One region of the Bacillus sp. OTU2372 genome, then DNA from elsewhere that is predicted to be linked to it. Evidence: a T-box and tRNA genes for the amino acid it is inferred to sense, from the RefSeq annotation. Region 1 holds a T-box; the other holds one or more tRNA genes.
What was found. The T-box of region 1 lies ahead of serS (serine--tRNA ligase). A T-box ahead of a tRNA ligase gene usually reads a tRNA of that ligase, here a tRNA-Ser.

Region 1 (6,855 bases):
TAACGGGCAATCATGCTAAGGTTATACAACAAAAGATAGTGAACAAGCAGTTCTGGAAAATTATTGAATTTCCCCTTATCAAGTGGAATTGTGTAACTTTTATCTTCCAAGTTGTAAAAAAGCGGTGACATTTCAGAAAGAGGGTCACCTATCTGAAAGGCAAGCCCCTCATTAGCGAACTCCACATTATTTTTAAACTTTGAGGTAAAAAACTCCTTAAACCTGCTTTCTGTCATATGATAGTTATCCAGTACATACTCAGGGATTAGAAGTTTATTCTCATGCTGAGTTAAATTGGCAAATGTCCTTTTTCCTTCAACGATAAAGAATAAATCATTTAATTCAGGTATAAGCTGTAATAAATCCTCCATAATAGCTTTTTCCCCTTCCAATTGTTTCATGTGAAACATTTTTTCTGACATAAAGGGGAAAAGGCCATTTTTTTGAAACTTTACTTCATCATGGAAAAAAAGGTAATTCTGCTTTTTTCTTTTCCTTGTAGAAACGCCGTGGGCCAATACAGCGGTAGTTTCTGGATAGGAGGGATCTATGGTTAAGATACAGGCTTTAATTAAATGGACAAGTCCATAAAAGAGTAATATGGGTTTTAAAATTAGTGGAGACTTTTCTGCTTGATCATAATATATTTGCCCATGTTCGAGATAATAGAGAAAGGCATATCCATTTTCATAGCTTTTTTGTTCAGGGTTTTCAATATTTCGCTTTTGGTAGCACATTCTTAAGTATCTTTGGCAGTATTCCGCCGAAAAAAAACAAGAGTAACTTTTCCAATTTTTATAGTTAGTAACCAAGTCGCTCACCTTTTTCAGAAAAATCAATTTAATATTTATTCCTTGACAGTATTTTGTCCAATTGATAACCTACAAATAATATTTTTTGTTCTGGGGGGCTGTTTAAAATGTGGGAAAACAAATTTGCAAAAGAAGGACTAACGTTTGATGATGTTTTATTAATTCCGGGTAAATCAGAGGTACTGCCTAAAGATGTCAACCTGCAAGTAGAGTTATCGCCAAGTGTAAAGCTTAATATTCCAATTATCAGTGCTGGTATGGACACTGTAACGGAATCTGAAATGGCGATTTCCATTGCCCGTCAAGGCGGCTTAGGAATCATCCACAAGAATATGACCATTGAACAGCAGGCAGAACAAGTTGAGAAGGTTAAGAGATCTGAAAGCGGAGTAATTACAGATCCATTTTTCCTAACCCCTGAACACCAGGTGTTTGATGCGGAACATTTGATGGGCAAATATCGCATCTCTGGGGTTCCTATTGTGAATAATATGGAGGACCAGAAGCTAATCGGTATCATAACCAATCGTGATCTTCGTTTTATCCAGGATCAAGATTATTCATTTAAAATTTCTGATGTTATGACAAAAGAAAACCTTGTAACAGCCCCAGTCGGGACAACATTGAAAGAGGCCGAAAAAATACTTCAAAAGCATAAGATTGAAAAACTTCCGCTTGTGAATGAGGAAGGCGTATTAAAAGGCTTAATTACGATTAAAGACATCGAAAAAGTAATTGAGTTTCCTAACTCAGCAAAAGACAGTCAGGGGCGTTTATTGGCAGGTGCAGCTGTAGGTGTAACAAAGGATACGATGAAGCGTGTTGAAGCCCTAGTAGCGGCAAATGTCGATGCGATCGTTATTGATACAGCTCATGGACATTCTATAGGTGTTCTTGATATGGTGAAGGAAATCAGAAGTGCGTATCCTAACCTAACAATTATTGCAGGAAATGTTGCAACAGCAGAAGCGACAAAGGACTTGATTGAAGCGGGCGCTGATGTGGTAAAGGTAGGGATCGGACCTGGTTCCATTTGTACGACAAGGGTTGTAGCAGGTGTAGGAGTACCACAAATTACAGCTGTCTATGATTGTGCAGCGGAAGCGATGAAGCTTGGAAAAACGATTATCGCTGATGGCGGAATTAAATACTCTGGAGATATTGTAAAGGCATTGGCTGCAGGCGGGCATGCCGTTATGCTGGGAAGCTTATTAGCAGGCGTATCAGAGAGCCCTGGTGAAACGGAAATTTTCCAAGGACGCCGCTTTAAGGTTTACCGGGGTATGGGTTCAGTCGCTGCGATGGAAAAAGGTTCAAAAGACCGTTATTTCCAAGAAGACAATAAAAAGTTCGTTCCAGAAGGAATTGAAGGGCGGATTCCATATAAAGGTCCATTAGCTGAGACGATTTACCAGCTTATTGGCGGCATACGGTCTGGTATGGGCTATTGCGGAACAAAGGATCTTCATGATTTAAGAACAAAAGCACAATTTATTAAGATGACAGGTGCTGGTTTGAAAGAAAGTCATCCACACGATGTTCAAATTACCAAAGAAGCACCAAATTATTCACTATAGATTTTATTAAACAGAGAGGTCATACCTCTCTGTTTTTATTATGAAGAATTTCCTATTAAATTTTAAGAAAATTTTAATCAAATGCCAAAGAATGGTCCAATGCTCATTCTATGATTTACTAGGCAGGTATGATAAAATATTCAAAGTGTATAAATTCCTTGGAGGGCGTGTAATAGTGAACAAACATCTTTATCGAAAATATGTTGCCAGTGCATTGGCAATGATTATGTTTTTTAGCGTTTTTGCTGGTGTACATAAGGCCCATGCAGAAGCAGCTTTAAATGTGAATGCAGATGGAGCCATTTTAGTAGACGGTAAGACAGGTAAGGTTTTATATGAAAAAAATGCTGATAGTGTACTAGGAATTGCTAGTATGACCAAAATGATGACTGAGTATATCCTGCTTGATTCAGTGAAAAAGGGAAAAGTGAAATGGGATCAAGAGTACAAGGTAAGTGACCTCGTGTACAAAATATCTCAGCGGCGTGATCTTTCCAATGTGCCACTACGAGCGGATGGTACTTATAAAGTGCGAGAATTATATGAAGCTATGGCGATTTACTCTGCCAATGCCGCAACCATTGCCCTTGCAGAAATTATGGGCGGTTCAGAAACAAACTTTGTAAAAATGATGAATGATAAAGCAAAGGCACTTGGGTTAAAGGATTATAAATTTGTGAACTCAACAGGTTTGAATAATCGAGAGTACAATGGCCTGCAGCCAGAAGGAACGGGTGCGGAGGACGAAAACGTGATGTCATCCCGGGCTGTGGCAAAGCTAGCTTTTCACTTAATTAATGATTTTCCTGATGTGCTAAAAACAGCGAGCACACCAAAGAAGGTTTTTCGTGAAGGAACAGATGACCAAATTAGTATGATTAACTGGAACTGGATGCTTCCATCACTAGATTATGGTTACCAAGGGATGGACGGGCTAAAAACGGGAACAACAGATTTTGCAGGTTACTGCTTCACCGGAACAGCGAGCCGTGATGGAAAACGATTTATTACGGTTGTGCAAAACGCTAAGGATGCCTCTGGACAAGGCGGTTACAGTGCACGCTTTGAGGAAACTAGAAAAATGCTGGATTATGCTTTTAGCAACTATACCAATGTAAAACTAGTTCCAAAACACTATCAGGTCAAAGGACACAAGACAGTGCCAGTCCTTAAAGGGAAAGAAGATCAGGTAAAGATTTATACGAAATCTGCTATTAATATGATCGTTCTTAATGGTGAAGAGAAAAACTATCAACCTGAGCTCGTATTAGATAAAAATAAAGTTAACAAAGACGGTGAGTTAACTGCTCCGATTAAAAAGGGAGAAACGGTCGGTTATGTGACCTTAAAACCAAAGAATGGCGAAAAGGTTAGTTTCTTAACAGCTGAGGGTCAAAAGAAAGCACAAGTGGATGTTGTTGCAGCAGAAGATGTTGAAAAGGCTAACTGGTTTGTTTTAATGATGCGCGGTATCGGTAATTTCTTTGGAGATGTATTTCATGGGATAGGAACAACTGTTAAGGGATGGTTTTAAATTACAATCCGTTAATATTTACCATATACTAAAGAAAAGGATTTCTTGTCTTGACAGGAATCCTTTTTTGTTGCTTTAATGTTTTTATGGTAAAATTATTCCGATATTTTAAATAGGGTTTTTTCCTATAAGTTTGAATTAATTTTTCTCAAAATTAAAATAAAAGGGGGATTTTTTTTATGAAAACTGGTACAGATCTTGTAAAACGCGGTATGGCTGAAATGCAAAAGGGCGGCGTTATTATGGATGTCATTAACGCTGAGCAGGCAAAAATTGCGGAGGAAGCTGGTGCCGTTGCAGTAATGGCATTAGAGCGTGTTCCATCTGATATCCGCGCAGCTGGCGGTGTTGCGAGAATGGCTGACCCAAGAATTGTCGAAGAGGTACTTAAAGCTGTTTCTATCCCTGTTATGGCAAAAGCAAGAATTGGCCATATCGTCGAAGCACGAGTACTTGAAGCTATGGGCGTCGATTATATCGATGAGAGCGAAGTTTTAACACCTGCAGATGAAGAATACCACCTAAACAAAAAAGACTATACAGTGCCATTTGTGTGCGGCTGCCGCGATCTTGGTGAAGCTGCCCGCCGAATCGGTGAAGGTGCATCTATGCTTCGTACAAAAGGTGAACCTGGAACAGGTAACATCGTAGAAGCTGTTCGCCACATGCGTAAGGTGAATGCACAAGTTCGCAAGGTTGTTGGAATGAACGAAGATGAGTTAATGACTGAAGCAAAACTACTTGGTGCACCATATGAATTATTGCTTGAGATTAAGAGCCTTGGCCGCCTTCCAGTTGTTAACTTTGCTGCCGGTGGTGTTGCAACACCTGCTGATGCTGCATTGATGATGCAATTGGGAGCAGATGGCGTATTCGTTGGATCTGGTATCTTCAAATCTGAGAACCCTGCTAAATTTGCAAGAGCGATTGTGGAAGCAACTACACATTATCAAGATTATAAATTAATCGCTGAACTTTCAAAGGATCTCGGAACACCAATGAAAGGGATCGAAATTTCATCACTTGCACCTGAAGCCCGCATGCAAGAAAGAGGCTGGTAAGAATGATTAAAATCGGCGTACTTGCTTTACAAGGAGCTGTCCGTGAACATATTAAATCTTTAGAGGCATGTGGAGTAGAGGCTGTTGCAGTCAAGCACAAAGAGGAATTAGAGGACCTTGATGGCCTTATTCTACCTGGCGGTGAAAGCACGGCAATGCGCCGCTTAATTGATAAATATGATTTTATGGATGCACTAAAAGAATTTGCACGTGCGGGGAAACCTATGTTTGGTACATGTGCCGGTCTGATTCTTTTAGCAAAAGAACTTGTGGGTTATGATGAGTCACACATCGGTGTAATGGACATCAAGGTGGAACGGAACTCATTTGGCCGCCAAGTTGACAGCTTTGAGGCCGACCTCACGATTAAAGATGTAGCAGACAGTTTTCCAGCGGTGTTTATCCGTGCGCCGCACATCGTTGAGGCAGGCGAGAATGTTGAAATTTTGTCCAAGCATAATGACCGCATCGTCGCCGCACGTGAAGGACAATTTCTTGGCTGCTCATTCCATCCGGAATTAACCGAGAACCATGCGATTACGGCTTACTTCGTCGAAATGGTGAAGGAAGCAAAAGCGAAACAATTTGTTTAATTCGGTTGCATTTGGTTCATAATTATAGTAAATTATAAAACAAATCAATAATGAAAAAGCAATGAGAGGAACTAGTAACAAGAACCTCACTCTAAAGAGAGCCGGTGGCTGGTGTGAACCGGTGTGTGATACTTGTGAATCCCTCCTCGAGTAAGGTACGGAACACCTATAAGGTAAGTAAGTACTTTCGGTAAAAACCGTTACAGTTTTTTGAGGTGGGCAGCCTATGCTGTCAACCAGGGTGGTATCGCGACTAACTCTCGTCCCTGTTTTTGGGGCGGGAGTTTTTTTATTTTAAAGCGGAAGCGCCCGTTTAGCGGCGCTGGAGCTGCTAGTTTTCAAATTATATAATAAAGGAGTGCCGACAGAATGTTAGATATTAAGGTACTAAGAGCTAATTTTGCTGAAGTAAAAGAAAAACTTCAGCATCGCGGTGAGGATTTAACTGATTTAGGCCGATTTGAGGATCTGGATGTAAAAAGACGAGAGCTAATCGTTGAATCTGAAAAATTGAAGGGCCGCAAAAATGAAGTATCACAGCAAGTGGCCGCACTGAAGCGTGAAAAGAAAGATGCAGACCACTTAATTACAGAGATGCGTGAAGTTGGCGATCAAATAAAAAGCTTAGATGACGAACTCCGCGGCGTCGAGGAGACGTTAGAACAGCTGTTATTAAGCATTCCTAACATTCCACATGAAAGTGTACCAATCGGTGAAACCGAGGATGATAATGTGGAAATTAGAAAGTGGGGCCAAGTCCGTGAGTTTGACTTTGAAGCAAAGCCGCACTGGGACATTGCGACTGAACTAGGCATCCTTGATTTTGAACGGGCAGGAAAGGTTACGGGAAGCCGCTTTGTCTTTTATAGGGGGCTGGGAGCTCGTTTAGAACGGGCCTTAATCAGCTTCATGCTGGACCTTCATGTTGATGAGCACGGCTATACAGAAATATTGCCGCCATACTTAGTCAACCGTACAAGCATGACCGGTACAGGACAATTGCCAAAGTTTGAAGAGGATGCCTTCTTAATAGAAAATGAAGATTATTTCCTCATTCCTACAGCTGAGGTGCCAGTCACAAACTATCATCGTGATGAGATTTTAAGTGGAGAAGACCTTCCGATTCGTTTTGCTGCCTATAGTGCTTGTTTCCGTTCTGAAGCAGGATCTGCAGGACGCGATACAAGAGGATTAATCCGTCAGCATCAATTCAATAAGGTTGAGCTTGTTAAGTTTGTGAAACCCGAAGATTCTTATGAGGAACTTGAAAAGCTTACA
Region 2 (9,531 bases), on a different contig from region 1:
CTACAATGAAAGCAGTGATAAATCCGATTGAGAACATTGGAATGTCGCTAGTATGTAAAAAATCTATACTTTTAATGAAATCCAAGCCTGTGGCTCCCACCATTATAGGAAGAGCAATCAAAAAGGAAAACTCAGCTGCCGTTTTATGATTTGCACCAGCTAGTAACCCACCTGACATAGTTGATCCTGCACGTGAAAAACCTGGGATTACAGCTAAACATTGAAATAATCCAATGGTGAAAGCTTGTTTATAACTTAATTCATCCACTGTGTTAGATGTAAAATTTCGATGTTTTTTTTCTGCAAATATCATTAATACGGCACCAGCTATAAGGCTGACTACTACTACCTTGGGTGAAAAAAGTTGACTTTTTATGAAGTCATGTAGAATTAATCCTACTAATGCAGCAGGTATAACCCCCAATATAATGTGAATGACGTCTAATTTCTTTTCTGATTTTCCAATTGTGCTGAAATTTAAAAGTGACAGGTATCTTTTCCAATATAATACTAAGATGGCTAGCATCGAACCAAGCTGGATGATTACTTCAAAGGTATTTGCCTTTTGTCCTTCAAAGCCCAATAAGCTGCCTACTAAAATCATGTGACCTGTAGAGGAAATAGGCAAAAATTCAGTTAACCCTTCTACAATTCCCAAAATAAACGCTATGATATGTTCGTTCATGTTTTTCCTTCTTCCCTTAATTATTTGTTATTTACTTGCATTTATCTATTTTTTTGACAAAAAAATCTATTTTCTGTCTAAGGAAGTATAGTATTAGATGCGTAATATTTCAAGTTTTAAAAAATAAATTTACGATAGATTAACATTCATCAAAGCAGCTTTTTCTTTTCTAAGGGGGATGCTATTTCATTTGGGTCTTTTGGACTACCAAAATTTACAGCTTTCTTCGAAATTGTAGAGATGGTATATTTCTCTTGTAAGGTTCTTAACCGAACTTACACGATGGTTTTACTACAGAGAAGTACTCAAGAGGCTGAAGAGGCGCCCCTGCTAAGGGTGTAGGTCGGGTAACCGGCGCGAGGGTTCAAATCCCTTCTTCTCTGCCATTATATTATGGGAATGTCTTGGTATCGACAGGGATAGTTTGAGCTTATATTGCGAGTCGAGGGATTCGGCCTCGTTAAAACGATAAAGCCTAATAACTGGCAAACAAAACAACAACTTCGCTTTCGCTGCCTAATAACAGACGATAGCGGTTCCTCCCTCCATCGTCCATGTGGTAGGGTAAGGGACTCACTTTAAGTGGACTACGCCGAAATCCACCGTCTGAGGATGACGGAAGAGAATAACCAGACTAGCTGCTTCCATGCCTGTCAGTAGGCTAAAGAAGTAAGTGAAATTAATTATACTGACTACACTCGTAGATGTATAAGTGGCAATATCTTTGCACACGGGTTCAACTCCCGTCATTTCCACTCATAACTTACCATTTTTCCGCAGTAGCTCAGTGGTAGAGCTATCGGCTGTTAACCGATCGGTCGTAGGTTCGAGTCCTACCTGCGGAGTCATAACTCAGCAAGGACACTAGGAACAGGTCAGGGCGGGAACGCAGCAGCCATAACTAGTAAAATTGTGTGGGTTATTACATAGGACAAAAAGAAAGAAGCGCAGAACTCACAGTGAGTTTTGCGCTTTTTCGTTTTTATTCCACGTTTATCTGGTTGTGTTGTTTTGTATTTTTGTTAATATATCCTAAAATTTATTAATATCGTTTCGGGTCTTGTTAATAACCAATCAATTCAATTTTTTTTGTTAAAAAAGCACCCACTTTCGTTAATATATTTTAACTCTCACTACAGTTCGAATGGATTATTAAATCAAATTCAGAATTCCCGAACGTTCGTATTTTACTATTTGTATTTTTAAAGGATATAATTGTTATCTAAAAGAAAGTAACGATATTATTGTAATGTACATAAAAATTCCTTATAATGATATTTGTTAATAATTTTATAAAAACAACAGAATCCGAACATTATTATCTTTTTTTAACTTATTGTTCAGATTTAAATTTCCTCTAGTAAGCAAATGCTAGTGGAATAGGCCGATCTATTTAATTAAATTGGCGTTGTTGGACTGATGAAATTTCATCTATTACTTGTCTAGGGGGACTAACTATGAAAAATCTACTCAAAAAATGGAATCAAATCAGTCTGGTCAAGCAGATCATTATAGGTTTGGTTATCGGAATTATTCTAGCAGCAACAATTCCAGAAACAGCCAAACCCGTGGTCATCTTGGGTTCATTATTTGTAGGTGCGTTAAAAGCTATCGCACCTGTATTGGTCTTGTTCTTGGTTATGTCGGCCATTGCGCAACACAAAAAAGGGCGCCAAACGAATATGAAATCTATTATCATCCTATACCTTTTAGGAACCTTTTTAGCCGGATTAATGGCTGTTATTGTTAGCTTTATTTTTCCTGTCAGTATATCCCTTTCAAAAAGTGCAGAGGACGTAACGGCGCCCGGCGGTGTGGTAGAAGTTCTCAAGTCCTTATTGTTGAACGTAGTCGATAACCCTGTTAAAGCAATCTATAATGCCAACTATATCGGTATTTTAGCATGGGCCATCATTCTTGGAATGGCATTAAAAAATGCTTCTGACACAACTAAGACGTTGATATCTAACTTCTCAGATGCTGTATCCAAAATGGTTACTTGGGTGATCAAGTTCGCGCCATTTGGTATTATGGGGCTAGTAATCGATTCGATTACTACGAATGGAATCGACTCTCTGCTAAGCTATGGGAAATTACTAGCAGTATTAATTGGATGCATGCTCTTTGTTGCTTTTGTTATCAATCCAATCATTGTGTTCGTAAATATCCGTCAGAACCCATACCCACTTGTTTTTAAGTGTTTAAAAGAAAGTGCAATTACGGCATTCTTTACACGGAGTTCAGCTGCAAACATTCCTGTAAATATGAGATTGTGTGAAGACCTACGTTTAGATAAAGATTCCTATTCTGTATCGATTCCGTTAGGTGCTACGATTAATATGGCTGGGGCAGCAGTAACCATTTCTGTTTTAACACTTGCAGCCGTGCATACATTGGGCATCCATGTGGACATCCCTACAGCATTCATCCTCAGTGTATTATCCGCTGTTTGTGCTTGTGGCGCATCTGGGGTTGCTGGTGGATCACTCTTATTGATTCCTCTAGCCTGCAGCTTATTTGGAATTCCATCTGATGTTGCGATGCAAGTGGTAGGAGTGGGCTTTATCATCGGTGTATTACAAGATTCGTTTGAAACGGCACTTAACTCTTCTACAGACGTCCTTTTTACAGCGACTGCTGAATTTAAGAAGTGGCGTAAAGAAGGAAAAACAATTAATATTCAAAAAGCCTCATAATAGATGAAAAAGCAGTGTGTTTGAAGTGCATCCCAAAAGTTAGAGTGAAAATCTAACTTTTGGGGTGTTTTTTTATGGCTAAATATTAGTGAAGAATTTAAATTAATTCTAGTAAAAGAATATCAAGAAGGGAAATTGGATTATAAACAACTGGAATCCGAATATTACAATTGCAAAAAGAATGGCAGTGAAAAAATATGTTTTGGTATAAATATAACTAATATAATCGATGACAAATTGCGTCCTAAAAAGGAAAATATCATTTGAGATCGATTAAATTGGTAAAAACACATTCACCACACATAAAAATCTAAACAGGTGCAAACAAATATGGAGAAAGGATGTGTGAGATTTTTGGATTTTAGAAAAATATTTCTACTAACAAATATGTTTTTATCCTGGATGACGGCATTATTTATAGGAAGAAATGCCATTAAAAAATACTTAATAGCCTCCGTTATTCTAACAAAACTTGTAGAAATTCAATTTTCTTACGCAAGGAAGAAAAAGTGGTGGTGGTTTTATAAGACCCCTACCTTCGATGGGATGTACCCTAACCATTGGGGACCCTATCTAATGGGTTCGATGTGGATTTTAAAATTTACGTTTGGAAAATTCCCTTTATTTTTATTGGTGAATGCAATCGTAGACTTTCTTTATGCTTTCCCTGGTGTTTGGTTATATAAAAAATTAAAAATTGCCCACTTGAAAAGGATCAATAGGCTTCAATTCTTTTTATTTATGATGGTTAATGCTATGAATCTGTATATGGTTCAGTTTGTAGTTGTTAAAGTATCAAAGTGTTTCTCAACTAAAAATCTTGGAAAGTTTCAACCTAAATTTAAAAAGCATTAAGTTATATTTTAAATAAACGTTACTGTTCTTATTGAAGAGGGAGTATCGGTATATGCCTTTACTAATCCTTTTACCTTTATATCTTCTTTTTTTACTTCTTTTAATACTAATTGAACCTTGAACTCTTTCTTAAGAGGGGATAAAGAAAGCGAAACAGTTACTTGATTGGTCCATTGTGCATGAATAGGTTGATTGTTTGCGAAAGGGAATAATTGCGGGAATCCGTTACGAAAGAAGGGATGCTCATCCAATTTTTTTACCCCTGGTTTATTTAAGCAAATATAAAGGGAAAGGTTATCACAAAAACGTAAAATATTAAGATGATCCTTTAAATTTTTATCCTTTTCATCTATAGCCAACTCTTTTAAAAGATAGTGCTTCCTATTGATTTCTTGTTTAAAAAATTGCTGTCCAATTGGATTGGGTTCTTTGTCGAAAAAAGAGGCGAAGTGTATACTACATAGAAGACCGGCATACTTATTCATTTTTTCTACTTCATCTATTCCTGTTTTGTAGTGAGTGGTCTTTTCTTCTATCGGGAAGTCTACAAAAGAGTAAGGTATTTGCTGTTGGTCGTTCCATAATGGGGCGGCATCTAAATCAATCCATCCACGATCATGTTCATAAGCTGCAAGAACCACCTCTTCTTTTCTGTCTATCCCATAAAAAAAGTCATCGTTCCAATTTTGTGCGATTTCACCTGATATTTTTGCATGGTCATGTTGTGAAATCATGATAAATTTTTGTTTGTACTCACATATAATCATCTTTTATATCCCTTCTATTTATATTAGTTATTATTGAACCCGAGAGGCAGAAAAAACAGCTTATTAGGTCACAATAAAAGTTATTTGTTCCCAAAAGGCAGTAAACCATTCCTTAAAAGGTTATATATAGAAACTATTTATGCCCAAGAGGTGATCAAAAAAGGTTAAAACGTCATAAATAAATTTTTTTAGACCGAGAGGAAAAAATGCATTGGAAAGTCTCAATTCAAAATAATTGTGCTAAGAGACAGTAAGATGGCCTTATTGATAAATAAACCATTTTTATTCTCTATTAATAATACCTTTAGTAATATTCTATATGGGTAGTTGTTCGATTTCGTTACATTGAAACAAATTTTGAATGAACAATTAAGCGTTAATGCAAAATATTATGAGTAACCGGGATTAAACAGATGTAACCATTCAATAGCATTAAAGATTTAATAGGTCTTTAGACCTACCAAAATTTACAGCTTTCATCCATTTGGAAGACATGATATATTTCTCTTGTAAGTTCTTAACGGAACTTCACGAAAGAGTTTTTTATTACAGAGAAGTACTCAAGAGGCTGAAGAGGCGCCCCTGCTAAGGGTGTAGGTCGGGTAACCGGCGCGAGGGTTCAAATCCCTTCTTCTCTGCCATAATACAATGGGAATGTCTTGGTATCGACAGGGATAGTTTGAGCTTATATTGCGAGTCGAGGGATTCGGCCTCGTTAAAACGATAAAGCCTAATAACTGGCAAACAAAACAACAACTTCGCTTTCGCTGCCTAATAACAGACGATAGCGGTTCCTCCCTCCATCGTCCATGTGGTAGGGTAAGGGACTCACATATAGCGGACTACGCCGAATTCCACCGTCTGAGGATGAAGGAAGAGAATAACCAGACTAGCTGCTTCCATGCCTGTCAGTAGGCTAAAGAAGTAAGTGAAAATAATTATACTGACTACACTCGTAGAGATATAAGTGGCAATATCTTTGCACACGGGTTCAACTCCCGTCATTTCCACTTAAAAATTTTTTAAAAAATACTTGAATAAGATTCATCTCATGAGTATAATATAAGCATGACGTGATGATAGATATGCCGGTTTAGCTCAATTGGTAGAGCACGAACGAATAAGCTTCCTGATTGGTCTACAACATACTGACCGAGCAGCTTCTTGCTTAAGCTTTCTGAGGTCAGGATGACGTTAACTATCCAGCGTGTACAACTTAATATTATCTCATTTATATGCCGGTTTAGCTCAATTGGTAGAGCAACTGACTTGTAATCAGTAGGTTGGGGGTTCAAGTCCTCTAGCCGGCACCAGAGTTTTTTTGCGATAGCAACATAACTCACCATTATTCCGCAGTAGCTCAGTGGTAGAGCTATCGGCTGTTAACCGATCGGTCGTAGGTTCGAGTCCTACCTGCGGAGTCATAGTCCAACAAGGACACTAGGAACAGGTCAGGGCGGGAACGCAGCAGCCATAACTAGTGAAATTGTGTGGGCTATTACATAGGTCGAAACAAAAAACGCTAAACTCTTTTTATTCGAGTTTAGCGTTTTTCTTTTTACATATAGCATGGAAAATGATTCAATATAAATAAGAAACTGAAGTTTATGATGTAATTAGAAGGAGTTGTTAAAATGAAAAACGATAAAGATGTAATCTCATTTGCTGCCAATAAAAAATGGCATTCAATACCAGAAGAAACACGAAGAATGCTCGAACAAAACGTTTGGTGTAGTTCTTGTGGGGATGTAGTGACAATTGAAAAATATATTGTTGAAGATTCGCCTTCAGGAATCGTATTGCGTGGAAAATGTAAGAAATGTGGACATGAGGTAGCAAGGGTGATTGATTAGTATTCCATACATCCATAATAACTCCTGATCATAGCAAAATATCCTAATAAAACTCGCTCTTTCGATTGATTTAACTAAAACAAAAAAACGTCATTTGCGGTTCAAATAACTAATCAGCCTCCCTATAATTCATTGGGAGGCTTTTTCAATAATCGACTAATTTGGTATGTAAAACGTTGAATGGAAATATAGCCATTTTTTTGACTTGAAATGACTCTAAAAATGTGATTTTATAGATAGGTAAAATAACAAAATACGCTTTTAATATGGAGGAGCGAGAAGGATGAAGTTTCCTAAAAATATAATACTAGATTCTGTTGCTGAACGTAAAAGTCATCAAAGTTACGGACTTGAATTTGTTCAGGAACTTGGGAACGATGATGCTGGATATTCGGAGATGGTAGTCATTATCTTCAAATACAAAGATAAATTTTACAGTGTTGATATCCAACATGTAAATGGAGAAAACAATTATGACCATTGGGATGATGAAGTTGATTGTCCAGAAGTAGTTAGGAAAGAAGCTATCCATTATTATTGGGAAGAAGTGAAATAAAAAATCGAGTTCAATTGATTCCTTAAGGTGTAGGTTAGTTCAAGAATTGATCGCTACTTATTATTGTTAATTATGTCTAATTTAAATAGATTAGTAACCACCATGATCCGCTTTGATGGAAACAGCTCATTTTTTTGTGCTGTTTTTTCTTTTGATCAAATTCATCATATATTACTTCTTTTAAAAAGTTAGGATTTTATAAATAGATGGATAAAGGAAGTTAGGATTCTGTATTGAAGCTACCTTTTATTCACACGTATAATAACAAGTAGATTTAACATTATAAATATTCTAACAATGGTTAGGTGGTGAAATTTGAATCTACATAAACGGGTTCAGAACTATTAATTTTGAAAACGATTACAATTCTATTTGTCTTGAAAAAACAAATGTTTCTAGATCTCAATTAATTTATGGTCGGAAAGAGGATGCCACTAAAGGGGAGAGGATCGAATGAAGCAGGGTGTCATGAAAGTAGTTAGTATTTTAGTCGTTTTTGCATTGTTTTTATCGCTAGCCGCTTGCAGCACGAAGTCTAGTTCAAGTGCAGACGGAAAGATTACATTAAAGGTCCTTGATTGGAATACAACCAATAAGAAAGAAGCTCAAAAAGCGATGGTAGAGGCAGTTAAAAATGAGCTTCCAAACGTCACTCTTCAATTTGAAAACATCAATTGGGACAAGGATTTCAACTCCGTTATGCAAACAAGAATTGCCGGAAAGCAGCTTCCAGATATTATCCTCATTAAAGGAGGAGATCATCCCAAGTATGCTCAGTTTTTAATGGATTTAACAAATGAACCGTTTATGAAGGAGTTTCCGGATGATGTCCGTAAAGCCTTAAAAGTGAATGGTAAAGATTATGCTGTACCATACACGGCCAACTTCCAAGGGGTTTTTTACAACAAACAAATCTTTGAAGACAATCATATCGAAATTCCAAAAACATGGACAGAATTAATGAATGTTGCCAAAACCCTAAAAGATAAAGGAATCACTCCTTTTACCTCTCACTTTAAAGACTATCAAATGGGTAATTCGGCGAACCAGTTTGCTACTTTAGAAGTATTTTCTAAGTATCCAGAGTGGGGATCCGATTTACAAAAAGGAAAAGTCTCTTTCGCTAATTCACCAGAGTATAAGACAACCTTCCAACACTTTAAGGATCTCTATGAAAACACTGAAAAAGATCCATTTGGAGTAGATTTTACCGGAGCTGCTGATATGTTTGCCAACGGAAAAACAGCCATGTGGATTATCGGAACATGGGCTCCTGCACAAATCTTCAAGAATAATCCTGACTTTAAGCTCGGTTTCTTCCCAACACCTGCCGTTGATGCAGAGAATACTAAACTGATTATGCAAACTGATTATACCTGGTCTGCGAGCAAAGCAACGGAACATCCAAAAGAAGTGAAAAATGTTTTGGAAATCCTCGCATCCGATAAAAATCTTGCAAAAGAGTACATTAATCAAGTTCAAACCCAGAGTTTGCTTACGGATGTTGTCCCAGATGTACAAAGTAATTACGTAAATGATATTAATACCTCTAAAAATGCTGGTGTTATCGATGCTAATATCGGTAACGTGCAAATTCCATGGCCGTACCAACAACAATATACCACTTATATTGCTGAATGGCTATTAGGTAAAAAGACATTGGAGGAAGCACTGAAAGCAACCGATGATTTTAAATCAAAGGTTAAGTTCCAAACCAACTAGTGGATTGTAAGGTGGAAAAGGGAATAGAGTCCCTTTTCCATTCATTAAAATAAGTCTTCGGAGGTGTTCTCGTGAATATCAGTCAAGGAGATCCACAGCCACAAATAATCTCGAACAAACAGATTCATACAGATCGGGCAGCCAAAAAAACACTTATTAAAAATAAGGGCTATTTCTTATTATTAATGCCGCCATTAATCGTTTTTATTATTGGGATGATTATCCCGTTATTCATGGGAATCTACAATTCTTTTACGGATTGGGACGGCATCAGTCTCACTAAGAATTGGGTGGGAATTTCCAACTATATAGAGATTTTTAAAGATGAAATTTTTTTGAAGGCTTTTAAATTCACATTCTTGTTTATGATATTTAATACGTTTATTCAAAATGTCTC

Region 2: it has a tRNA-Ser gene. The T-box ahead of serS (serine--tRNA ligase) is inferred to sense a tRNA for this amino acid. The anticodon was not compared.

Annotation. Positions count from the first base shown of each region.
Region 1 covers NZ_JASATK010000044.1:490-7,344, forward strand. Annotated here, with positions in the region: gene AAHB15_RS29205 (YaaC family protein) at 1-812, opposite strand, end outside; gene guaB (IMP dehydrogenase) at 920-2,389, shown strand; gene AAHB15_RS29215 (serine hydrolase) at 2,610-3,923, shown strand; gene pdxS (pyridoxal 5'-phosphate synthase lyase subunit PdxS) at 4,103-4,984, shown strand; gene pdxT (pyridoxal 5'-phosphate synthase glutaminase subunit PdxT) at 4,987-5,577, shown strand; T-box leader at 5,630-5,848, shown strand; gene serS (serine--tRNA ligase) at 5,947-6,855, shown strand, end outside.
Region 2 covers NZ_JASATK010000038.1:1,212-10,742, forward strand. Annotated here, with positions in the region: gene bacA (undecaprenyl-diphosphate phosphatase) at 1-685, opposite strand, end outside; tRNA gene AAHB15_RS28365 (tRNA-Ser) at 981-1,071, shown strand; RNA gene ssrA (transfer-messenger RNA) at 1,081-1,443, shown strand; tRNA gene AAHB15_RS28375 (tRNA-Asn) at 1,459-1,530, shown strand; RNA gene ffs (signal recognition particle sRNA small type) at 1,530-1,614, shown strand; gene sstT (serine/threonine transporter SstT) at 2,143-3,381, shown strand; gene AAHB15_RS28390 (hypothetical protein) at 3,727-4,236, shown strand; gene AAHB15_RS28395 (DUF3891 family protein) at 4,245-5,003, opposite strand; tRNA gene AAHB15_RS28400 (tRNA-Ser) at 5,554-5,644, shown strand; RNA gene ssrA (transfer-messenger RNA) at 5,654-6,016, shown strand; tRNA gene AAHB15_RS28410 (tRNA-Thr) at 6,241-6,316, shown strand; tRNA gene AAHB15_RS28415 (tRNA-Asn) at 6,353-6,424, shown strand; RNA gene ffs (signal recognition particle sRNA small type) at 6,424-6,508, shown strand; gene AAHB15_RS28425 (hypothetical protein) at 6,638-6,856, shown strand; gene AAHB15_RS28430 (hypothetical protein) at 7,140-7,412, shown strand; gene AAHB15_RS28435 (ABC transporter substrate-binding protein) at 7,866-9,134, shown strand; gene AAHB15_RS28440 (carbohydrate ABC transporter permease) at 9,206-9,531, shown strand, end outside.